Geomonas sp. RF6: one gene and its partner. Each later gene encodes a partner of the first gene's protein in a complex. Links are inferred from orthologs where the notes say so. Each region holds a gene or a part of one and is shown on either strand. Other genes may lie near its edges. The genes, in order: trxB and trxA.

What was found.
Region 2: the proteins of trxB (region 1) and trxA are in contact, whole or in part, in a crystal structure (PDB 1F6M), measured with the Escherichia coli proteins. The link is inferred for Geomonas sp. RF6 from one-to-one orthologs.

The regions. Positions count from the first base shown.
Region 1 is NZ_CP087999.1:2,312,471-2,328,866, reverse strand. The notes cover bases 5,904-8,847. They hold trxB (thioredoxin-disulfide reductase), read right to left. Parts: upstream 7,881-8,847; coding sequence 6,927-7,880; downstream 5,904-6,926. Other genes in these bases: LPW11_RS09960 (cation diffusion facilitator family transporter), read left to right, coding at 8,172-8,847; LPW11_RS09970 (YifB family Mg chelatase-like AAA ATPase), read right to left, coding at 5,904-6,787. Outside these bases: LPW11_RS10005 (phasin family protein), read right to left, coding at 1-208; LPW11_RS10000 (pyridoxamine 5'-phosphate oxidase family protein), read left to right, coding at 438-806; UV DNA damage repair endonuclease UvsE, read left to right, coding at 844-1,743; LPW11_RS09990 (hypothetical protein), read left to right, coding at 1,995-2,324; LPW11_RS09985 (PEP-CTERM sorting domain-containing protein), read left to right, coding at 2,759-3,220; LPW11_RS09980 (PQQ-dependent sugar dehydrogenase), read right to left, coding at 3,299-4,474; LPW11_RS09975 (toll/interleukin-1 receptor domain-containing protein), read right to left, coding at 4,747-5,160; more of LPW11_RS09970, read right to left, coding at 5,255-5,903; more of LPW11_RS09960, read left to right, coding at 8,848-9,215; ilvA (threonine ammonia-lyase), read left to right, coding at 9,229-10,437; LPW11_RS09945 (sigma-54 interaction domain-containing protein), read left to right, coding at 12,096-13,628; LPW11_RS09940 (hypothetical protein), read left to right, coding at 13,698-15,722; LPW11_RS09935 (hypothetical protein), read left to right, coding at 15,724-16,396.
Region 2 is NZ_CP087999.1:1,318,408-1,325,819, reverse strand. Bases 549-3,384 are described here. They hold trxA (thioredoxin), read left to right. Parts: upstream 549-1,719; coding sequence 1,720-2,049; downstream 2,050-3,384. Other genes in these bases: LPW11_RS05655 (M23 family metallopeptidase), read right to left, coding at 2,610-3,212; LPW11_RS05660 (TlpA family protein disulfide reductase), read left to right, coding at 2,054-2,575; LPW11_RS05670 (precorrin-2 dehydrogenase/sirohydrochlorin ferrochelatase family protein), read right to left, coding at 697-1,371; ccsB (c-type cytochrome biogenesis protein CcsB), read right to left, coding at 549-700. Also shown: more of ccsB, read right to left, coding at 1-548; lipA (lipoyl synthase), read right to left, coding at 3,407-4,285; LPW11_RS05645 (lipoate--protein ligase family protein), read right to left, coding at 4,309-5,127; aminomethyl-transferring glycine dehydrogenase subunit GcvPB, read right to left, coding at 5,230-6,666; aminomethyl-transferring glycine dehydrogenase subunit GcvPA, read right to left, coding at 6,657-7,412. UniProt on the Escherichia coli protein: Participates in various redox reactions through the reversible oxidation of its active center dithiol to a disulfide and catalyzes dithiol-disulfide exchange reactions.

The DNA of each region.
Region 1 (16,396 bases):
CTTCCTTCAGCAGATCCTTTATGCTCGACTTCACCTGCTCCCGTTCCTCGGTCCCCTTCGCCACCGTTTTCTCGAAGAATTCCCGCGCTCTCCGGTCCCCCTCTTCCCTGAACCCGCGTGTCGATTCTCCCGCCTGCTCCAACTTTTCCTTTGCGAGGATCGCGGCACCGAGGCCGAAGTACATCAGCTGCTCAAGCTTGTCTCTCATGGTCACTCCTTTACGGTAACGCCCGCCGGAAAAAACCGCTGCACCGACAGGACTTCCATTCAATTTTATCGTTGTCGCGGCAAAGAAGCGATAGGGGCGGCATGCGCAGTACGGCGGCGATTTATTTGTAGTTATGCATCCGCCGAACAGCTACCATTGTAGGTGAATGCTGCGGGCTCGATCCAGTGCGACCGGACGAGTCTCGGAGCCACCCAGGGGAGACAAGAAGATGGAATTGACCAGACTCTTCGAGAGCTACGGGATCGGTGTCATGGCCACGGCTGCCGCCGACGGCAGCGTGAACACCGCGATATATGCGAGGCCGCATGTCCTGGACGAGAACACGCTGGTATGGGGAATGACGGACGGCCGGACCTTCAGAAACATCAGGGAAAATCCCTTCGCCTCCTTTCTCTTCAAGACCTCCGGGCAAGGATTTACCGGGGTGCGGATTCAGATAAAGATGGTCAGGACCGAGGAGGGGGAAATGCTGCAAAGGATCAAGGAGCACACGAATGAAGTCGTCGGCCCCGGTGCCGGTGACGCCATAACCCACGCCGTCGTCTTCGCCATTATCGAGATGCGCCCTCTGCTGTAGAAGGTAGAGGAAGGAAGAAGGGGTGGGCGGAGGGTGTATGCGTTTCGGGCTGTGCTGCATCTTTTTGCAGGAGGAGATCCCCTTCCGCACCACCACGGCAAAGGCCCTGTCGGCGTTGCCGCGCAGGGAGCAACTGGAAAAGTTGTCAACACTCTGCACCGGCAACGCCGGAAACCTCCTTCTGGCCCTGCAGACGGTCTCGCGGCTGAAGATAGGCGCCTTCCGCATTCTCTCCGGCCTCTTTCCGCGCATGACGCACCCGGAGGTGGGGTACACGGTTGATGAGCTCCCTCAGGCGCCTGAGATAGTCGACTTTCTGGGGAGGGCGAAGACCTTTGCAAAGGAGCACGACATCCGCCTCAGCTTCCACCCCGACCAGTTCATCGTCCTCTCCTCCCCAACTCCTGCCGTCGTTGCCAGCGCCATACGGGAACTCGATGCCCAGGCCGAGGTCGCCGAGGCCGTGGGGGCGGATGTCATCACCCTGCACGCCGGCGGTGTCTACGGGAGCAAGGAGCAGGCACTGGTGCGCTTCTGCGAGGTGTATGGCGATCTGCCGGAAAGGGTGAGGACGCGGCTGGCACTGGAAAATGATGACATAAGCTACACCGTGCGCGACCTCCTTCCAGCCTGCTACAAAACGGGAATCCCTCTGGTTTACGACGTGCACCACCACCGCTGCAACGGCGACGGCCTCTCCATCGAGGAAGCGACATACCTTTCTGGCGAGACGTGGCTGCCCTCGAAGCGGGAGCAGTACTGCCACATCTCCTCCCCGCGTGCCGGTTGGGGTGGGGCAGATCCGAAACCGCACGCCGACTACATCGACCCCGCTGACTTCCCCGAAGAGTGGCTGGGACGCAGCATGACCCTCGATGTCGAGGCGAAGGCAAAGGAGCTGGCAGTCTTGCGCCTGATGCGCGACCTGAAGCTGTGAGGATCGATCGGTTTGAACGGCCTGCAGGGGGGTGGCCCCTCATGTGGAGCTTGGAGCGTGCGTGGGTGGAGTAGACTGCTGAAGACGGGGTCTCACCGAACCCCGCCGGAAGGCTATGTGTTCAGCACCCCTGCATCGCCGGCCTGTGGGAGAGGGAGGCCATGGCCGCATCCTCGCCGGCGTCTAGCCGGCTGCCGCAGTAGGGGCAAACGGTACAAGAGGGGTCAACATAGCGGAGGCAATAACGGAAGGTGCACCGCTTCGGTTTCCTTCTGAAAGCCGACTGCAACTGTGTCTCCGCAGCCTGCTTGATGGCTAAGCACTCCATCGCCTCTTCCATCTGGACCCTTCGTTTTTCGACATTTTCTGCTTTTTTCTGCTTGCCGCGTTTCGACATTCCTACCCTCCAAAACCTTTCAACTCGTACCTTACAACTCTTTCCGGCTCCGGAAAAGCAGATTCGCATGCGCAACGAGCAGACGAGGATAGCGGTGGATGTCTGGGTTTGGTTTCAGGCAAAGGCAACACCCACCGCGAAGGCGCAAAGAGCGCAAAGAAGTGCGCGCAAGGAAAAAGCATAGAAATGTAACGCAGGAATCCCATTGCTTCGGTTATAGATTTTGTCTCTCTTTGCGGATTTTCCTTTGCGTCCTTTGCGCCTTTGCGGTGGATGTATGGTTTTGCATTGGATGCACACGCCCTGTTCGAAGCATAACATCCCCCGCACAGACCGACTCACGAACACCAGGAAAGTCGGCACCTTAGCCTTGGCCACCCCCGTTGCTCCCCGTTCCAACCAATGGAGCTAAATCCACTGATATAGGGAGGAGCAATGAGTAAATATACAGGAGTATGGGTGAGGGCTCCTGCCTATCAGGATCCTGGAGTTGCAAGAGAGGACGTCGTGGTACTCCGGGCACTACCCGGGCAAAGAGAGAGGTCGTAATGGAGGAAGCCATGAAGGACAGTAGCCGCTTTAAGTTTCATAGCAACGATAGTTATGGCGAGCTTGGCGATGGCAACTACCTGGACCGACACATCCTACGACAACCACGTTTTTAACCGAGACAGCACGAGTTACCGGCACACATACGACATCACGGACGGCCCCAACGGGTTCGTCCCCGGCACAGATCTCGCCTACAACGGCAGTCTCGTTCTCAACTTCGAAAGCTTCGGGCTGGTTGATTACGCGATAATCCTGATGGGGAACCTGCTTCCGGACGCAATGGGCTTTAGCAACTCATCGGACCAGAACATCGGCCTCGACTTTCTGGCGCTGTGGCGAGTCAACGAGTACGGACACCTCAGCATGACCGTCAACCGCCTCACCGGTTCCTTCACCCTTGTCGATTCCGTCCTGACGGTGGAAGGGATCGACCGAACCCCGGCCGTGCCGGAACCGGGGACGATGGTTCTCCTGGCAGCGGGATTTTTCGGAGTGGCAATCTACAGCAAACGTCGCCGCAACGCGTAACACGGGCAGGTGAGCTTGGGGGATGCCTCGAACGGGCATCCCTCAGTTCATGCACCACACACCCCTCCCCCCTAGCCCTCAAGGTGCTCCCACGCGATACACCGTACCGCTGCCGTAATCTGCCACGTACACTTCACCAGCTTCGTCCTCCCCGAAAGTGGAGATGGAGAATTTCGTGTCCGCAAGAAGCTGAGTCCGCCATGTCGATCCATCTCTGCGCAGGCCCCAGATGCGCCCGGAGCAGAAGTCGCCGTACAGGTAGATTCCCTTCAGCGACGCGGCAGTGCCACGGTACACATACCCTCCGGTCACCGAGCAGTCCCCGCGGCCGTGACGATACTCGGCGACAGGGAGGACCAGCCCAGACTTGTCGCACTTCTCTTTCTTAAAGCAGCTGCTCCCCTCCATCCGGTTCCATCCATAATTGGCTCCGGCACCGGCACCAGCGGGCTGGAAGTCGACCTCTTCCACTTCATCCTGCCCGACGTCGGCAATGTAGAGGTCACCTGTCGTCCGGTCGAAGGAAAAGCGCCATGGATTGCGCAGACCGTAGCCCCATATCTCGTTCCGGAACGGATTCCCCTTCGGGATTGCATACGACTTGGTGCCCGATGAGACGTCAATGCGGAGGATCTTCCCGAGGAGCGTGTCGCGCCTCTGGCCGTTGCGGTGTGGGTCCCCCCCCTTCCCTCCATCACCGGTGCCGATGTAGAGAAACCCGTCCGGGCCGAAAGCGAGTTCACCACCGTTGTGGTTACGATACGGCTGGGTGATGTGGAGAAGCTGCGTGCGGGAGGCCGGATCCGCCCTGTCCGGGTCGGCGCTCACGGAAAAGCGGTCGATGGAGGTGTTGCCGATCCCCGTCTTGTCGGTGTAGTTCACGAAGAAAACGCGACGGCGGGCGAAGTCGGGAGGAAACTCCAGGTCCAGCAGCCCCTGCTCGCTGCCGGTCCTGGTGACGAGTCCGGATATATCGAGAAAGGGGGTGGCCGAAACAACCCCGTCCCGCACGATCTTCACCCTCCCCCCCTGCTCCACCACAAAAAGCCTGTTGCTGCCATCCCTCGCGCTGACTATCGCCGTCGGGTCAGTAAACCCTTTGGCCACCGGGGTGAAGGTGAGGGAGGCGGGGAAACCGGGAGCACCCTTTCCGGTAGCACTGTTTCCCTCGCGGGAACAGGAGGATAAAACTACGACAGCGAAAACAGCCAAAGACATGAGAAAGACTGGTGAGGTTCTGCTCCGCCTGTCCATTTGCCCCTCCTCAGGTGCTGAACTGAACTCCATTCCGTCGCATGCGACGCGTAGCATTTTATGCGGCCGCTCTTTTGCCGCACGCTCTCCAATTCTACGTCCTCCGTTGGTGTTGGCGAGCATCCAAGGTTCAGGAAATGTGGGTACAGATGGAGGGAGGGCACACGGCCCGGTCTCACCGCCTTTGTCGTGCGTAGCTGTACTTCAGTGACGGTTTGTGCGGAAAGGAGGGACGAAATGCGGGGGCTCGCGGTCCAGGCAATACGTGTCCGCTACTGATGGGTACTGCATTGCTCGACGACGTCTCTTATTCTACGCGCCACTTCAGGAGGGTTGACGGAACGACCGTCGATGGTCTCCAGTCTCTGAATGGCATCGGGAACGTCACTTGGCTTTAAGAGAACTGGGAGTATTTTTACCTCTGATTCACGTGATCTTCCAAGTGCCACCCCTATCTCAAACATGGCCCACTCCGAGGCCATAAAATCTGGGGAGATGAGTAGTACAAACACAGAAGATGAATCCAGAGCAGATTCGATCTGAAACATCCAGTCCTCACCAGCTCTTATGTCTTGATCAGTCCTGCTAGGGACGTCCAAAGTGTCCAGGGCACTTTTTAAAGCTTTTCCCCACTCGTCATCCTTGTGCGCAAAAGATATAAAGACTTTGGGTAATTCCGGGTTCATTGTTCACCTTGGAGGCCTTAGCTATTGTCATGTCTCTTTTCATAAGTATCGCAGAAAATGGGCGATCCGACACGAGTATCTGCTCGGGCATCCCTCAGTATCCCAGCTTCCGGTCCAGGCTCCGGTACTGTATCGCCTCGGCTATGTGCTGCTCCTGAATGTTTTCCGTACCCGCGAGGTCGGCGACGGTGCGGGCTACCTTCAGGATCCTCGTGTAGGCGCGGGCGGAGAAGCCGAGTTTCTCGGTCACCACTTCCAGCAGCCGGTGGCCGGCGGCGTCCGGCTCGCAGAATTTCCTGATCTGCCTCGGCGTCATCTGCGCATTGCAGTGCACCCGCGTCCCCTTGAACCTTTCCAGCTGTATCTCCCGCGCCGTCCCCACCCTGGCCGCGATCGCCGCGGAGCTTTCGCCTTCCGCACGGTCCGCCAGTTCCCGATACCTTACTGCCGGCACCTCGATGTGGATGTCGATCCGGTCCAGGAGCGGACCGGAGATGCGGGAGCGGTACTGGTGGATCTCCCGCGGCGTGCAGGTGCAGCCGCCTCCGCTCTCGCCGCTTTGGCCGCACTTACATGGGTTCATCGCTGCGACAAGCATGATACGACTCGGGTACGTCACAGACGAGAGGGCGCGCGAGATGGTGACGCGACCGTCCTCCATCGGCTGGCGCAGCACTTCGAGGACGTGCTTCTTGAATTCGGGGAGTTCGTCGAGGAAAAGGACGCCATTATGTGAGAGCGAGACTTCGCCCGGCTTGGGAGTCGTGCTCCCGCCGATCAGGCCGACGTCGGAGATGGTGTGATGCGGGGAGCGAAAGGGTCGGGTGGCTATCAGCGCCCGCTCCTTCTCCAGAAGCCCCATCACGCTGTACACCTTCGTCGTCTCTATCGCCTCCTCAAACTGCAAAGGGGGAAGGATGGAGGGGACGCGCCGCGCCAGCATCGTCTTCCCCGATCCCGGCGGACCGATCATGAGCAGATTATGTGATCCAGCCGCGGCGACTTCGAGGGCGCGCTTGGCGTGCTCCTGCCCTTTCACCTCGCAGAAGTCTTCACCGTACTCGCACCCCTGCCTGAAGAGGGCGTCGATATCGGCCTTGTACGGCTCGATCTGCAGCGCGCCGTTCAGGAAGTCCACCACTTCGCACAGCTGCGAAACGCCGATCACCTCGATGCCGTCAACGACGCCGCCTTCGCAGGCGTTCTCAGTCGGCACAACGATACCTGCAAGTCCGGCCTCCCGCGCTGCGACCGCCACGGAGAGGCAGCCGCGAATCGGCTTCACTCCGCCGTCCAGGGAGAGTTCCCCCAGAAGGAGATACTCTTTCAGCTTCTCGCCCTGCACGGCGCCGGTCGCGGCGAGTATCCCTATGGAGATGGGGAGGTCGAAGGAGGCGCCCTCCTTCTTTACATCGGCCGGGGCGAGGTTGACGGTGATCTTGCGGTTGGGGAAGTCGTAGCCGGAGTTCTTGAGGGCCGCCTTGACTCGGTCCTTGCTCTCCTTTACCGCTACGTCGGGGAGTCCTACGGTGGCAAGTTGGGGAAGACCCTGGGCTATGTCCACCTCCACATCGATGAGGATGGCGTCAATGCCCAGAAGCGCGCTGGAAAGTACCTTGGCGAGCATGGCTTACCCCCGATGGAGGGAGTTGCTTTGGATTGATTCTGGTGCTGCGTGGACGGTACGAGGTGGCTCCGCCCCCATCGCCACCCCTGCCCCCCCTTCACGGGAGGGCGGGATGGTCTGATGAGCCGAGCCGGGATGCTTAGGTATCGAGAAGCTCCAGGAACTTTTCTGCGTCGACGGCGGCCATGCAGCCGGTGCCGGCGGAGGTGATCGCCTGCCGGTAGACACGGTCCTGCACGTCTCCCGCGGCGAAGACTCCGGGTACGTTCGTGGAGGTGCACCCCCCCTCGCAGCCGCCCTGGGTCAGGATGTAGCCGTCCTCCATGTCGAGCTGGTTTTCAAATATGGAGGTGTTCGGCGTGTGGCCGATGGCGATGAAGCAGCCGTGCACCGGGATGATCTTGTCGGTGCCGCTGACGACGTGGTGCAGGCGGATTCCCGTCACCCCCCCCTCGTCCCCCAGCACCTCTTCCAGGACGTGATGCCACTCGATGGTCACCTTCCCGGTCTTTGTCTTCTCTATCAGGCGGTCCGCGAGGATCTTCTCGGCGCGGAACTTTTCCCGGCGGTGCACGACGGTCACGTGGGAGGCGATATTGGCAAGATAGAGGGCTTCCTCGACTGCCGTATTACCGCCGCCAATGACTGCAACCGGTTTGCCGCGGTAGAAGAAACCATCGCAGGTGGCGCAGGCGGAGACCCCCTTCCCCTTGTACGCCTGCTCGGAGGGTATGCCGAGGTATCTGGCGGAAGCGCCGGTCGCGATGATGAGGGCGTCGCAGGTATAGATGCCGTTGTCCCCCTCCAGGGTGAAGGGGCGATCCTTCAGGTTCGACTTGTGGATCTGGTCGTAGATTATCTTCGTCCCGAATCGCTCGGCGTGGCGCAGCATCCGCTCCATGAGCTCCGGTCCCTGAACGCCGTCGGGGTCCCCCGGCCAGTTGTCCACCTCGGTCGTGGTCATCAGCTGCCCACCCTGCTGCATGCCGGTGATCAGTACGGGGTTCAGGTTTGCGCGCGCGGCGTAAACCGCGGCGGTGTAGCCAGCGGGTCCGGATCCGAGAATTATGAGCCGGTGATGAGTTACTTCCATTTAACCAACACCTCCACTTTTTTGGCGCAAGATAACAGTATAGAGGCAAAAATGCAAGGCGGCAAACCCGCATAAACATTGACCCTATAAGGGCCCAAAGTTATAATGAAGAAAAATGAGCCGACCGGCGCAATGACGGAAGCCGTGAAAAATGAGGGAGCTTCTACCCTTCGCCCGCACGTCCTCCGGCGCCGGGTGGAGGCACACGGAACGGAGTTCCACGAGCATCCTACGCACGGTTTCTGAACATGGCAGGCAAGGGAGGGCGCCTCTCTGCCGACGAGGTGGACCATGGATTCACACGCTCACGCTGAACCTCACGTACACAGCGCATCGTGCAGCCACGCGGGCCACGATCACCACGAACATCATCACGACCACCATCTGGACCAGAGCATCGCGGGGCGCCTGAAGTACGCCATCATACTAACCGGCGCCACTCTCCTCGCGGAGGTCATCGGCGGGATCTGGACGAACTCCCTGGCGTTGCTCTCCGATGCCGCCCATGTCTTTCTCGATCTCTTTGCCCTGCTCCTCTCCCTCGCCGCGATCAGGCTCGCTGCCCTTCCCGCCACCGATACCCGCACCTTCGGCTGGCACCGGGCGGAGGTATTCGCCTCCTTTATCAACGGCATCTCCGTCTTTTTCATCGCGGCGGTAATCTGCTATGAGGCGGTCGGCAGGATCTATCAGCCGGAAGAGGTGAAAAGCTTTCCGATGCTGGTGATCGCCGGCATCGGCCTCGGCATGAACCTTTTCTCCGCCTCGGCTCTCCACTCTCACTCGCACGACGACCTCAACGTACACAGCGCCTTCCTGCACGTCATAGGCGATGCGGCAGCCTCCGTCGGCGTCATCATCGGCGGCATCATCATGTACTACACCAACTGGTTCCTGCTCGATGCCATCATCTCCATCGGCATCGGCGCCGTCATCTTCTGGGGATCGTGGCGGGTGATCCGGGAATCGACCCACATCCTTCTCGAGGGTGTGCCGAAGACAATCGTGCTTGACGAGGTCGCCGGCACCATAATGGAGGTGGAGGGGGTATCGGAGGTGCACCACCTGAACGTGTGGACCATATGCTCCCACATCCTTGCCCTCTCGGCGCACGTGGTCATCCCGCGCTCCTTCCGCGGTGAACACGCCCCGATGCGCAGCCAGATCGAGAAGAAGCTTTTCGAGAAGCACCACATCTCCCACACCACGCTCCAACTGGAGAGCGAGCCGTGCACGAAGGAGGGGCACGTGAAGACATTCCGGCACCGTCCGCGTGCCGGCGGGGATGACCACGACCATGCCCACGGCGGCAGTTGCTCCGGGCATCACCACTAGAGCGGGCGCCGGCATGCTTGACTATGCCCTCATCCAGGAAGCCGCCCAAAGGATCAAGGGGCGCCTCCACAAGAGCGCGCTGATTAACGCTCACCATTTCAGCGAAAAGCTGCATCTCCCTCTTTACCTCAAGTGCGAAAACCTGCAGCGCACCGGTTCCTTCAAGATCCGGGGTGCATTGAACTTCATGACATCGCAACCGCCCGAGGCGCTGGCCGGCGGCGTAGTTACCGCCTCTGCTGGAAACCATGCGCAGGGGGTGGCGTTTGCCGCGCAGCTTCTGGCGGTCCCCGCGATCATCTACATGCCTGAAAGCACTCCGCCTCAAAAAGTCTTTTCCACCAGGGAGTACGGAGCCGAGGTTGTCCTTGCCGGCAGAAACTTCGATGAGGCATGCAGCGCTGCCCTCGGTGCTGCCCGCGACAGGGGCGCCCTCTTCGTGCACGCCTTCGACGATGAACTCATCATGGCGGGGCAGGGAACGATAGGTCTGGAGCTCCTGACCCAGCTACCGGACATCGCCAACGTGCTCATCCCGATCGGCGGAGGGGGCCTCATCTCAGGGATCGCCACCGCCATCAAGAAGACGAACCCGCAGGTGCGCATTATCGGAGTGGAGGCGGCCGCCGCCCCCTCCATGCTCCTCTCCCTTAAGAAAGGGGAAGTCACCACCGTCCCGTTGCACGCAAGCCTCGCAGACGGCATCGCCATCAAGACGGTGGGGCAGCGGACCTTCCCGGTCGTGCAGGCGCTCGTGGACGAGGTCGTGATGGTGGGGGAAGAGGAGATCGCGCAGGCGATCGTGGCGCTTCTGGAAAGGGCGAAGCTGATGGTGGAGGGCGCTGGTGCGGTAGGGCTCGCCGCGCTCATGGCGGGGAAGGTGAAGCGTCTGGAGGGGAAGACGGTGGTTCTTCTTTCCGGCGGAAACATCGATGTGAAGACGATCGCCACCGTGGTGGAAAGGGGGCTGGTGGCCGCCGGGCGTTACCTGAAGCTGAAGGTCGAGCTGGAAGATATTCCCGGCGCCCTTGCGTGCCTCCTCTCAGCCGTGGCGCAGACCCGCGCCAACATCTCCATCATTACCCACGACCGCCGCGCCCGCTCCCTCCCGATAGGGAAGACGGAGGTACTTCTGGAGGTGGAGACCCGCGGTGTGGACCACATCGAGGAGGTCATCAAGTACCTGTCGTCACAGGGGTATCAGCTGGAGGTGACGCGCTAGCCGCACACCCACCCCATCCCCACCCTGTCCCTCCCCTTGAAAGGGAGGGGACGTGATTGTTACTGCTCCTCAAAGGGAGGGGCGTGTAATGTAGGCCGGGATAAGCCGGAAGGCGTTCCCGGCGTCCGACTCTGGCGACCTTTGCGCCGACGCTTACACCAACTCCGTCCCGCCTCTCATTCCGCCTTGTGTTCCTTAATCACCCGCAGGAACGCATCTCCATACCGCGCGAGCTTGTGCTGTCCGACGCCGGTAATCTTCAGGAGCTCCCACTTGTCCTTCGGCATCTGTGCCGCCATCTCCGCGAGGGTGGCGTCGGCGAAGACGACGAAAGGGGGCACCTGCTGCTCGTCCGCGATCTCCTTGCGCAACGCCCGCAGCTCCTGGAAAAGCGCGTTGTCGTACGCCGGCTTTTTCTGTGCCGCCTTCTTCTCGACTGCACCGCGCACATCCCGCGTCTGCGGCCTCGCCAGCACCAGCCGCTCCTCCCCCCGCAGCAGTGGCCTCGCCCGTTCTGTCAGCTTCAGCACCGAGTAGCTGGCGATGTCCTGCTCCAGATACCCCAGGTGAACCAGCTGGCGGATCACGCCGCTCCACGCATCCTGTGACAGGTGGCGGCCGATACCGAAGGTGGACAGCTTGTCGTGGCGCAGCTGCTGTATCCGCTGGTTCTGCGAGCCCCGCAGGACGTCGACCACATGCCCGAGCCCGAAGCGTTGCCCCACGCGGAAAACGCACGAAAGCGCCTTTCGTGCATCATCGGTGGCATCGAACCGCTCGGGAGGGTTTTCGCAGATGTCGCAGTTGCCGCAGTCCTCCTCCAGCCTGTCGCCGAAGTACCCGAGAAGCACCCGCCGCCTGCAAGTCTGCGCCTCGGCAAATCCGACCATCGCCTGCAGCTTGTGCATCTCTATTCGGTTTTGCTCCTCGTTGTTGCCGTTACCGATGAGGGCTGCGGCCACGGCGATATCGCCATAGCCGAAAAGAAGGAGCGCCTCGGCGGGGAGCCCGTCCCTCCCGGCACGCCCCGTCCCGCCACACCGGCGAGGTCACATGGTATGGACGCCTCTCTTTTCTGTCTATGTTCAGAAGCTTATATAAATTTTGACCATGTCCATACCTAATGTCTTTTTTCGGGGTCTCGCTGCCCCAAATGTCCATACTTTGAGCCGTAGAGAGATAGCACCGGCTGAGGCCCAATGTACGCGTCTTTCAGTTTGGGGTGGCTTAGAAGAAGAAAACGATAAAGGAAGGGTGTCAACGTTATTCTGGAAGAGGAATTTCACCACGCTCGGTGCTCAACGTGATACTCCAACCTTCCGGATCCTCCAGACCTTCATTTGTGGACCTCGTGTGTTCTTTTTCATCGTCTTCGCTCCTATTTATTGGGCTCTGGCCGGTTTAATATCCCAGCCGGCGGCTTCGACTCCTTGATGGCGCTCGATACGGAGTCTGTGAACCCTTCCACAGCGGCTACCTGAGGAGCCGCGGGGACCCCTCTTCCCATGGCGCTACAGGATGAGGAAGGGCACAAACGTCTGGGCCTTCGTGCGCGACCTGGAGTTGGTGCGCGCCAGACGGGGCTGTCACCTCTGGAGGCGTCAGAAGGGTAGAAAATAATATTGCAATAGCATAAATATATTTATATAACGGCAGCCATGAAAAGGGCTTTATTCGCATGGATTGGAAAGAACGATCTCGACGCCGCGTCATCCGACGGGGCGAGGGGGCTGGGCGCCATCTGCCAGTCCATCTCCTCCCGCAACTATGGAAAGGTCGTCCTTCTTTCCGACTGGCCGGCGGACAAAACCCAAGGGTACTTCAACTGGATCAGGGCACGCACCTCCGCGGAGTTGGAGGTGAGATCGGTCGAACTTGCCAATCCTACCGATATTCCGGCGGTGTACGACTACGCCAAGCGAACGGTACAGGAGACCTTGCGCGGTATCGGAAAGGGCTGCGAGGTAACCTTCCACCTCTCCTCCGGTACTTGGGCGATGGCCTCCGTGTGGATCATCCTCGCCAACTCCTTCTTCACGGCGACGCTGATAAAATCCTCGCCGGAGGAGGGGGTGCAGGATGTCTATTTCCCCTTCGAACTCGCCGCCGATTATCTTCCCGACTTAGTAAAACGGAAAGATAAAGCGGTTGGCCCGCTTTTTGATGGAGGCAGTGCCGATGCGCCGGCCTTCAGCAACATCATTCACCGCAGCGAGGTGGTGCTCCGACTCCTCTCGAAGGCGCAAAAGGCCGCCCCGCACTTCCTGCCCGTGCTCATCCTGGGCGAATCGGGAACCGGGAAGGAACTGTTGGCGAGCGCCATCCACAAGTCGAGCCTTTGCAAGGGACGGTTCGTCGCCGTGAACTGCGGCGCCATCCCGGCCTCGCTGATCGAATCGGAACTCTTCGGCCACGCCAAGGGGGCCTTCACCGGGGCGGCCGGCCAAAAGCATGGGCTGATAAAAGCCGCGGCCGGCGGTACCCTCTTTCTCGACGAGGTGGGGGAGTTGCCCCTCGGCGCGCAGGTCAAGTTCCTGCGGGTTCTCCAGGAGGGCACCTTTACCCCCGTGGGCGCAATCATCCCCGAAACGACCGATGCCCGGATCATCGCCGCCACCAACAGGAATCTCCTGGAGGAGGTCGCCGCGGGGAGGTTTCGCGAAGACCTGTTCCACCGGCTGGCGGTGGCCATGCTCTACGTGCCGCCCCTGCGCGAGCGGGAAGGGGACCTGATACCCCTGATCGACCACCTGCTGCGGGAAGCGAACCGGCGCCTGTCGAAGGGTGCGGGGCACACGCCCAAGAAGCTCTCGTCCGCAGCCCGTACCGTGTTGCTCCAGCATCACTGGCCCGGCAACGTGAGGGAACTGCAGAATACCCTTCTGCGGGCAGCGCTCTGGTCCGACGGGAACGTCCTCGAGAAACAGGACATCGAAGAAGCCCTGCTACCCGCTCCTCCTCGCAGTGGAAGCAACGATGAAGGACGCGGAGACGTTCTGGGAGTTCCACTGGGGGATGGGTTCGATCTGGAGGGGATTCTCGGTGAGGTCGCCAGGCATTACCTGAAAAAGGCAATGACCGCATCCGGCGGTAACAAGTCGAAGGCGTCGCGCCTTTTGAACTTCAAGAGCTACCAGACGCTCGACAACTGGCTTAAAAGATACGGACTGCGCGACACGCCGTCTTCGTGACGCGACCGCCGCACGATTCCCCTGATCGACGGGGGAGGGCGCGGCAACAATTATTTGCAGGTGCCTTTCGTGAAGATCATCGACAAAATCTACCAAGTCGCCGACGAAGCGGACTTCGGACCGCTTTTTAGAAACCCCTTCTCCATCTGCAGAAAGGCCGTGAAATACCTGTTCATCGGCACCTTGTGCTTATGGGGATTCCAGCTTCTCCTGGTACCCATTCTGGACTCCCCCGCATTCTTCCGCTTCGTTGACAACTTCGTCTTCAAAGATGCGCTGAATTCGAGAAGCAACGACCGGATCGCCTATGTGGACTCGGTCGACTGGTCCGCCACCGAAGAAGCCTTGAGCACGGTTAGGGACCGGATAATTGTCTTCGACAAGCCGTTCCATTATCTGCCCTCGGACGCCGGAAAACGTGCGTTCGTCGCTTTCGTAACCCGCCTTGCGAGTTCGAACAAGGTGGTAGTTTCGGTATCCCGGGAAGAGTACGGGAAGCTCGGCAATGCCGCGGTTGCCTCGCTCGGCAACGTTCCGAACCTGTATCTCGCCGCGGAAAGGGAAAAGAAAACCGAGGTATTCTACAAAAACAGGTTTCTCGCTTACATGCTGCATTCGTTCGCAATGTACGATTCCGCGTTGGCAGACGCCGCGGTACGGTCCTTCTTTTCTTCGGAGACCTATCACCGGGCCAAGGGCAAAGATGTTTCTTTGTGCAGCGTGGCCAACATCGTTCACAGTCTTCAAACACTCTCGCTCCGCCCCGAGCCGAGCACGATACAGGACCTTATAAACCAGAACGTGCTGTGGGCGGTGGTCAGGTACTCGGATCTGCCGGTCGAATCCGATCTGACGAAAATCGTGCCGCCGGTTGCGGTGCTGCGCTCTGCAGACTTCCGCAAGAACGGGAGCCTTCCGTCGTCGCAGGTGCTGATCGTGGGGAATACCCGCAATGACCAGGTGGTGACCCCCATCGGCACTATTCCGAGCATCGTCTATCTCGGTAACGCGATTCAAAGCTATGGCCATGGCAACGTCTACCGCTACCTGCTCGGACTGGCCGTCGACCTGGCGCTGCTTCTGCTTTTTTTTTACCTTCCTTATCTATACCTCGTAACGTTTGGCCACCTCCGAAAGTCGTTTCGCAGCAATGTAACGTGGTTACTATCACTGGTGCCGCTCTACCTGGCCTATTTCTGTTCGTTCCTTCCTTTGGAGTACTTTTTTTCGACCAACGGGATTTGCCTTACCTTCTTTTTCGTGCTCGGCAGTTATGTGGGAGGCTTCGGCTTTCTGCTGGCGACAGCCTTAAGCCTCGCTTACGCTTTAGTAAACCACGATGAAGCGGAGATCGTCTTCAACCGCAGTATCGAGGTATTCAAACGGGAGGGGGAAAAGAGGACCCTGCGCAAGATAAAGCACGAGGTGAACCCGAGGCTGAGCGCGCTGACCACCGCCACCGCCGGCATCTCCAGGGTGGTGGCACGGCTCGGAATCGGCGACGAGCCGATGGTTGTCCGGCGAGACAACACCGTGAAAAAGACGTTGGCCGACGGCCTGCGCGCCTTGGAATCCAACATCAGGGATATCGAGGAACAGGTGAACAACAAATCGGGACGCTACACCTTCGACGAAGGCAGGATACCTGCCGAGACCGTCGATCTCGTCGAACTCTTCGACACGAAGGTGAGGAAGTTCCTTGAAGACAGATCCGACAGGATACGGTTCGCGCTCGAGACCAGTGCCCGCAGCATTGCGTTTAGCCTCAAGAAGGACCTCTTCATCGATGCAATGTCCAATGTCGTGCAGAACGCCCTGAAACACGGGGCGCTGGAGACAGTCGTCGACCCGGTGGTGGGGTTCAGCATAACCGCAACAAAAAAAGGGGTGGTGATCGACTGCTACAACAACGGACAGAGATTTCCCGACAACATCACTGAGGCCGATTTCACCGAGTGGTACTCCATAAAGAAATCAAGCGGCATCGGCGGCGACATTATAGGAAAGGCCGTGCGAGAGCATGCAGGCCGATTCGACATCGTCCGGACTGGCGATTTTCCCTGCCACTTCAAGATAACCCTCCCCTGGAGATGACATGACGCAAGGCCCTTTCAAGATTCTGCTGATCGACGACGACGAGAAATTCTGCGATTCCTTCGACGACAGGGTAACCTGTTCCCACAGAGAGTTCGATCTCCTCATTGCCAACAATCTCGAGGACGCCAAAACAATCTTCGCTTCTAACAGGAATTCCATCTCGGCGGTGATCTCCGACATCGACTGCAAGGTGTCTGGCACCTCGCGCAACACCGACCGCTATTACTTCTCCGAGATGGTGCGCTACTTCGGTGTGAGCGACCCGAAGCTCCCGGTTTTCGCCCTCACCGGCTTCGATGACGAGTACGACCGCAAGAAAAGCGAGTACAGGGACATCGAGGTCTATCGCAAGGGGAAGGACGAAGAGCGGTTGCTCTACGAGATAGCCACACGGCTGAGAAACTCCGCCCTGGACAACCTTAAAGCGGAGTACCTAGAGGTAATGAACATCGCCTCCTGTCACCTGGGACTCCTCAGCGCAGACGAGATGATGAGTGTCCTCCTCAAGAAGGACGCCGACGACCAGCCGACCGTCAGGGGAAATCTGGCGAGCCTGCGCAACATCTTCGAACGCATCTTCGTGTCCCCGAAATTCAGGGCAATTCTCCCGGAGGAGTACACGAGGAACCTGGTGGGAAATCTGGATCTGCGGATGAGGGACATCTTCTATC
Region 2 (7,412 bases), 1.0 Mb from region 1 along the record:
TGAGACGACCGTGCAGGAGTGCTGCGTACACAAACCAGGTTATGAGGGACCATGTCTCCTTCGGGTCCCAACTCCAGTAGGTGCCCCAGGCGGTTTCCGCCCAGATGGCGCCGGAGATGATGGCAAAAGTCAGAAGCGGGAAGCCCCAGGTCAGGCAGCGGTAGCTGATCTCGTCCAGAAGGTCGAGGGGGGGGAGCTTCTGGAAGAGGGCGCCGAGCTTCTTTTTCTTCAGGTAGTGCGACTGTATGAGGTACATGATGCTGACGCCGAAGGAGATGGCGAAGGCAGCGTATCCCAGGAAGGCGAGGGCGGTGTGGATCGAGAGCCAGCCGCTCTTGAGCGCCGGGTTGAGCGGCATGATGTCCGAAGGGTACCCTGCCGAAAGCGCCAGGAAAAGGAGCGCCAGAGGAGTTACGAAGGACCCGAGGATAAAGACGTGGTAGCGCCTCTCGCAGACGATGAAGACGCCGATGACGGCGAGGCTGAAGAAGGAGAGGGATTCGTGCAGGTTTGTTATCGGAAAGTGTCCCGCCTCGCGGAAGCGGTTCAGGGTGAAGATGAGATGGACGAGAAAGCCCGTCGATATGAGCCAGTGAGCGGCGCGCCCAAAGATGTCCCGCGGCTTGACCAGAAAGGCGAGGTATACGGCGGTGGCGGCTGAGTAGATGGCCAGGGCGGAATTGAAGAGCAACGCGTTCATGAAGGATCCTTTTTTACCGCTGCGGAGAGGACCTGTGCGAATTCGGGGCCCAGGAGTTTTAGGAGCGTCTGGAGTGCTTCGTCCCGGGAGCCGTTTTTGATCATGGCAGGGAGGTCGAGCGCGGCGAGCTCGGAAAAAATCGGCTCATTGTATTCGCTACCTGCCTTGGCAGTCAATATCTTTTCACGGACGCGTCCGAGAAGCTCCAGAGCCTCTGCGTACTCCGGTCCGAATTGCGTTTCCAGCGTCTCCACGATCTTGCGGGAGAGCGCGGGGCTCACTCCGCCGGTGGAGACGGTGATCTGCAAGTCGCCGCGGCAAAGGAGGGCGGGAGTGCCGAAATCGGAGTCCGCCGGGGCGTCCACCCGATCGACTAGGACCCCGATGCGGCGGGCCTCCGTCGCGACGGAGGCATTGGTCGCTTCATCGTCGGTGGCGGCAAAGGCGAGAAAGGCGCCGGCGAGATCCCCCTCGGAGTAACCCCTGGCGAGGTGGGTCGCGTTCCCGGCGGAGACGATGGCTTGGAGCTGGTTGCAAAGTTCAGGGGCGATGACGGTGACGGAGGCGCCGGCGGCGACGAGACGTCCGGCCTTGCGCGCGGCGACCCGACCCCCGCCGATGATGACGACTTTTTTGCCGTGGAGGTTCAGGTTGATCGGGTAACAGCGCAAGGAAGGGTCTCCTGGTGATATGAAGCCTGCAGTGGTATGTAATTCTGCTATGGCAGTGGCCGCAGCGCCAAATGTGAAGCCCCCCGGCGATGGCGGCCGAGCCGCCTGGAGGGATCGCAGGTGGAGGTGCCCCTGGCGGCCTCTGCGCTGCATACACTATTGCGGCGAAATGCAACTGTTACTCGCCACTTTTTCTCAGGGTGTCACTATGGCCCAACCTGCGAAGCCCTGTCAACAGCGGATGTGGAACTGTCACAGCGCCGCTGCCGGCTTTAATTACTCCTTGCTTTTTTTGGCCGCTCATCTATGATCATAGACGATTGTATATTTCCTTAAGGAGAGGGTTACATGGCCAGTGAACACGTGCATGCATTCACCGATGACAACTTTGAAAAAGAAGTTCTTCAGTCCGATATACCGGTGCTGGTAGATTTTTGGGCCACCTGGTGCGCCCCCTGCAAGGCTATCTCCCCCCTCATCGATTCCATCGCAGAGGAGTACCAGGGGCGCGTTAAGGTCGGGAAGGTAAACGTTGACGACAACCCCGCTACTCCGGGAAAATACGGCGTGCGCGGCATCCCCACCGTCATCCTCCTGAAGGACGGCAAGGTGCTCGATCAGGTCGTCGGTGCGATCCCCAAATCACAGCTGGAGGCGCTGATCAAGAAGGCCCTTTAACTCCATGAAAAGAGTTCTCGCCAGAATCAGTCGATACTCTCTCCCCTTAGCGGTTGCCGGCATGCTGATGAATGCAGTGCCGGCCGCCGCTATTTTGCAGAAAGGGGATGTCGCTCCTCCCATCAAGCTGACCACCACTGCAGGACAACCGATCTCCCTCGCGAACTACCGCGGCTATGTGCTCGTCATGGACTTCTTCGCCACGTGGTGCGTCCCGTGCAAGAATTCCATTCCGCATCTCAATACGCTCAATCGCAAGTACGGGAAGCAGGGGCTGCAGATCCTGGGAGTCAGTGTGGATGAGGGGGGGGAGAAAGAGGTGAAGTCCTTCTCCGCCGAGAAGAAGATCGGCTATCCGATCGCCATAGCCGGTGAAGATATGCAGACCGATTACGGCCTGCGCTCTGTGCCCACCATCTACATCATCAACAAAAGAGGGGTGGTCGCGGAGAAATTCCAGGGGTATTCCGAGCAGACCGGCAAAGCGATAGAGGACACAATCAGAAGGCTCATCGCCGAACAGTGACGTAATAGAATAGAAGAATCGACAGGGAGTAGAGCTACTCGTTCAGGTCATCCGGCAGGTAGAATTCGCTCCCTCCACCCATCCCCCCCCCGTTGAGATGCGGTCCCGCATTCCCTTTCACCTGACCTTCCACCCAGCCACCGATCTTATTCTCCACAAGCTGTTTCAGGTCCTTCTCCATCTTGGCGCGCTGCACCTTCTGGTAATTGGGGAGCATCCGCATCTCGTAGTGGACGTGGGGGCCGGTCGACCTGCCACTGGTGCCGGAGAGGGCGATGACGCTGTCGCTGGTGACCTTCTCCCCTGCACGCACCTTCACGGCGGAGTTGTGGCCATAGATGGTGAGGTAGCCGTTGCCGTGGTCGATGGCGACCATCTCGCCGTACCCCTTGTAGGTGCCGGCGAAATAGACGGTTCCCGATTCGACGGGGTGCACGGGAGTCCCCATCGGGACGGCGATGTCGTAGCCGTTGTGGTACATCATCCTCCCGGTGCCGAAGGGGTCGAGGCGCCACCCGGTCCCGGACGTGACCGTGCCGCCATCGACGGGGGAAGTCCTGCGGGCTTCGGCTGGAGCGGGGCAGACGGAAAGTGCGGTGAAAAGGATCGCGCCAAGGGCGAGAGTGCGGTGAAGCATTCCGATCTCCTGGTGCGGCATGGCCGCCGCGGGTACTAGGTTGTGCATCATACCCTTGTGAGCCGGAAGAAACAACCGTGTCGGTGAAAAGCATTCTGGGGGCGAGCCGCGGGGGCGGATGTGGCATCTGAATGTAGGCCGGGATAAGCCGGAGGCGTTCCCGGCGGCTGTGGACTCTGCCGGAAACGCTGCGCTTATTCCGGCCTACATCGATTCCGTCCTATCCTTTTCGATTCATAGTCCTGCGCATGGTACGAGCTGCGCACGTAGGGGGCGCTTTCCACGTGGAGGAACCCCAGGGAGAGGGCCTTCTCCCGGTAGCGCTCGAAAAGCTCCGGCTCGAGGTAGCGCTGCACCGGGTAATGCTGCCGGCTCGGGGCGAGGTACTGCCCGAGGCTCAAGTATGAGCATCCCGTCGCGCGGAGCTCTTCCAGCACCGCGAAGAGCTCTTCTTCCTCTTCCCCGAGGCCAAGCATCAGTCCCGACTTCGTCTTCAGCTGCGGTGCAAGCTGGTGTGCCCTCGCCAGTAGCTGAAGAGACCGGCCGTAGTCGGCGCCGGCGCGGATGAAGTACAGCCGCGGCACCGTCTCGAGATTGTGCCCCAGTATCTCCGGAGCGCTCTGCAGCACCACCGACAGCGCCCCTTCGTCTCCGGCAAAATCCGGCACCAGAAGCTCCACCGCGGTCTCCGGAGAGGCCCGCCGAATCTGCCGGACCGTCTCCGCGAAGTGTGCCGCGCCTCCGTCTGGGAGGTCGTCGCGCGTGGGGCTCGTCACCACCACGTGGGCAAGCTTCAGCCGCTGCACCGCCTGCGCCACGTTTCCCGGCTCCTGCGGATCAGGGGGGCGTGGCGCTTCCTTCGAAACGTTGCAGAACGAACAGTGCCTCGTGCAGATGCGGCCGAGGATGAGGAAGGTGGCCTGGCTCCTGGAAAAGCACTCGGTGATGTTCGGGCAATGCGCCTGCTGGCAGACCGTCTCGAGACGCAGCTCGCTCAGCAGCCCCTCCATCTCTCCGTGAGCGCCGGGGTTGATCTTTTTCTGCAGCCAATGTGGTTTCCGCAACGGATCCATGCACTACCTTTCCAGTTGAGCTATTACTTCCCGGCGTCTCCCTTGAGGGTCCACCGTTCGCACCGGTACTTTTCGTCCAGAAGCCTCTGCACGTTTTCCCATTCCTGCGCCGTTACCGGATGAGGCTTCAGCGTCACCTGCACATCTGCCTCAAACGAGGCCGCCAGCGCTTCCTTCAGTGTCTCCACCGGTACGGTTACGCCGAGCTCTTCGAGACTTACGGCGCGCTCTGCTCCCGGAGCCGGCTCGCGCAGGTAGCGCAACCCCCGGGCCACGCGGCTCGACAGCGGGATAGACCCGTGCTGGAAGATGAGGTCGCGTTTCCTGCGCTGCGCGTTCCCCCCCAGCTTCCGCCCCCCCACCACGATGTCGTACGCTTCCCTCCCCGCAAAGCAAAAGGGTGTCGCCGCTCCGAAGCGGACCTCGTCGTCGCTGCACTCCGTCGCAAACGCGGGATCGAGCCCGAGTCCGCGGTAGGTGCTCATGAGGAAAGCGCAGAGCTGGCGAAAGCCGTCCTTTACGCTGGAGATGTGGCCGAGATGGGAGGGTGAGCAGACGAGGCTGTAGGTGAGCTCGTGGTCATGGTAGATGATGCCGCCGCCGGTCATGCGCCGAACGACGTCGACGCCGTCGCCGCTGCAGACCGGCAGGTTCAGGGAAGCTGCGGCATCCTGGTAGCGCCCGACGCTCAGGGCGGCCGGGCTCCAGCCGTAGAGGCGAAGTACCGGAGGGGAAGCGCCGGCGGCAAAGCTCTCCAGGAGTGCCTCGTCGAGCGCCATGTTGGCGGGGCCGTCCAGCCTCCCGCTGTCAACCAGGCGCCACGCGCCTCCGTTTTCTCTCACTGCAACTCCTTTCGTTCGATCTTCCCGCGCGACGGAGAGGGGGACAGCGACGGAGAGGGGGACAGGCACCTTTTAACAAAGGAGCCAGTCCCCGCCTAGTCCCTACTCGCAGCAGACCTGCTGCGCCCTCGCGGCGCGCGCCTCGTCGAGCCGCCCGACCGGTGTCCCGACCGGAGCCTGCCGCAGCGATTCCGGATCGGTAGCCGCTATCCGCGCCGCTTCCAGCATCGCGTCGACAAAGTCATCGAGAGTCTGCTTGCTCTCTGTTTCGGTCGGCTCGATCATGATCGCTTCCTTCACGTTGAGCGGGAAGTACACGGTCGGCGGGTGGTAGCGGCGGTCGATCAGGTACTTTGCGATGTCGATGGCGTGCACGCCGTCCTTCGTCTGCCTGCTCGCGGAAAAGACGCATTCGTGCATGCACAGGGTGTCGAAGGGAAGATCATACGCTTCTTTCAGCCGCGCCATAACATAATTCGCATTCAGAACCGCCTGCTCGCTCACCTCGATCAGTCCTTCCTTCCCGAGGCGGGTGATATAACCGTAGGCGCGGGCCATGATGCCGAAGTTGCCGAAGAAGTCGGAGACGCGGCCGATGCTCTTCTCGCTGGGGACGAGGGTAAACTTGCCGTCCTCCCCCCGCACCACCCGCGGTCCCGGCAGGAAGGGGGCGAGCCGCTGCGCCACGCCGACCGGGCCGCTCCCGGGGCCGCCGCCGCCGTGCGGGGTGCCGAAGGTCTTGTGCAGGTTCACGTGGATGACGTCGAAGCCGAGATCCCCAGGCCGCACCTTTCCGAGGATGGCGTTCAGGTTCGCGCCGTCGTAGTAGGTGAGGGCGCCCACCTCGTGCGCCATGCGGCACACGTCGGCGACGTAGGGGTTGAAGATGCCGAGGGTGTTGGGGCAGGTCAGCATGACCGCGGCGACCTCGTTCGTGAGCACCTGCCGGTAGGCGTCCAGGTCCATGTCGCCGTACGGCGCGCTCGGTACCGTGATGAGCTCGTAGCCGGCGATCGCCGCGCTCGCGGGGTTTGTGCCGTGGGAGGAGTCGGGGACGATGACGTAGCGCCGCTTCTCCCCGTTTGCCCGGTGGTAGGCGGCGATCATGAGGATCCCGGTCATCTCCCCGTGCGCCCCCGCCAGAGGCTGCGTCGTTACCTGGTCCATCCCCGTGATCTCGCACAGCTGCCGCTCCAGCTCCCAGATAAGCGACAGAGGCCCCTGCGCCATCTCCGCGCCCCCAGGAAGGAGTGCCAGCATCGGGTGGCAGTCGCGGAAGAGGGCGGCGAGGTCCTCCATCACCTTCACGTTGTACTTCATGGTGCAGGAGCCGAGGGGGTAGAAATTGGTATCGACCGAGAAGTTGCGCCTGGAGAGGTTCGTATAATGCCGCACCAGATCGAGCTCGCTCACCTCCGGGAGCCGCGGCGGCTCCTTTCGGGAGAGCTCGGCGGGGAACGGTTCGGCGTGCGGGACGTCCGGCGCGGGGAGCCTCACCCCCGGCCGCCCCGGCATCGATTTTTCGAATATCAGCTGCATACCGCCTCCTGCAGACCCTCGGCGAGTTTCTCGATCTGCTCCCGGCTGCGCCGTTCGGTCACCGTCACCACGAGGGAGTTCTCGCGCCCGGGGTAGTACGACCCGAGCGGCACCCCCGCGGCGATCCCCCGCGCCAGGAGCCGCTGCACGACACTTCCCGCGTCCGTGGGGAGCGTGAGGGTGAATTCGTTGAAGGTCGGCGCACGGTTTTCCAGGGTGACGCCGTCGATCAGGGCGAGCACCTTCTTGGCGTGCTCCGCCTTGTCGTAGTTTAGCTGTGCCAGCTCGCGGAAACCGTCCGCGCCGAGCGCCGTCATGAAGATCATCCCTCGCAGCGCGCAGAGGCTCTGGTTGGTGCAGATGTTGGAGGTCGCCTTGTGCCTCTTTATGTGCTGCTCGCGGGCCTGCAGGGTGAGGACGTAGCCGCGACGCCCGGAGCGGTCGATGGTCTCCCCGACGATCCTCCCGGGAAGGTTCCTGATGAGGCTTTTTGTGGCGGCGATGAGGCCGAAGGCGGGGCCGCCGAAGGAGAGGGGGTTGCCGAGGCTTTGTCCCTCACCGACCGCGATGTCCGCGCCCATTTCCCCGGGACTCTTTACAAGACCGAGCGAGATGGGGTAGCACGACACCACCAGGAGCGCCCCCTGCTGGTGCGCCCGTTCGGCGAGTGCGGTGAAATCGGCGACGCTCCCGAAGAAGTTTGGATTCTGCACGAGGACCGCCGCGGTCTCCCCGCTGATGGCGGA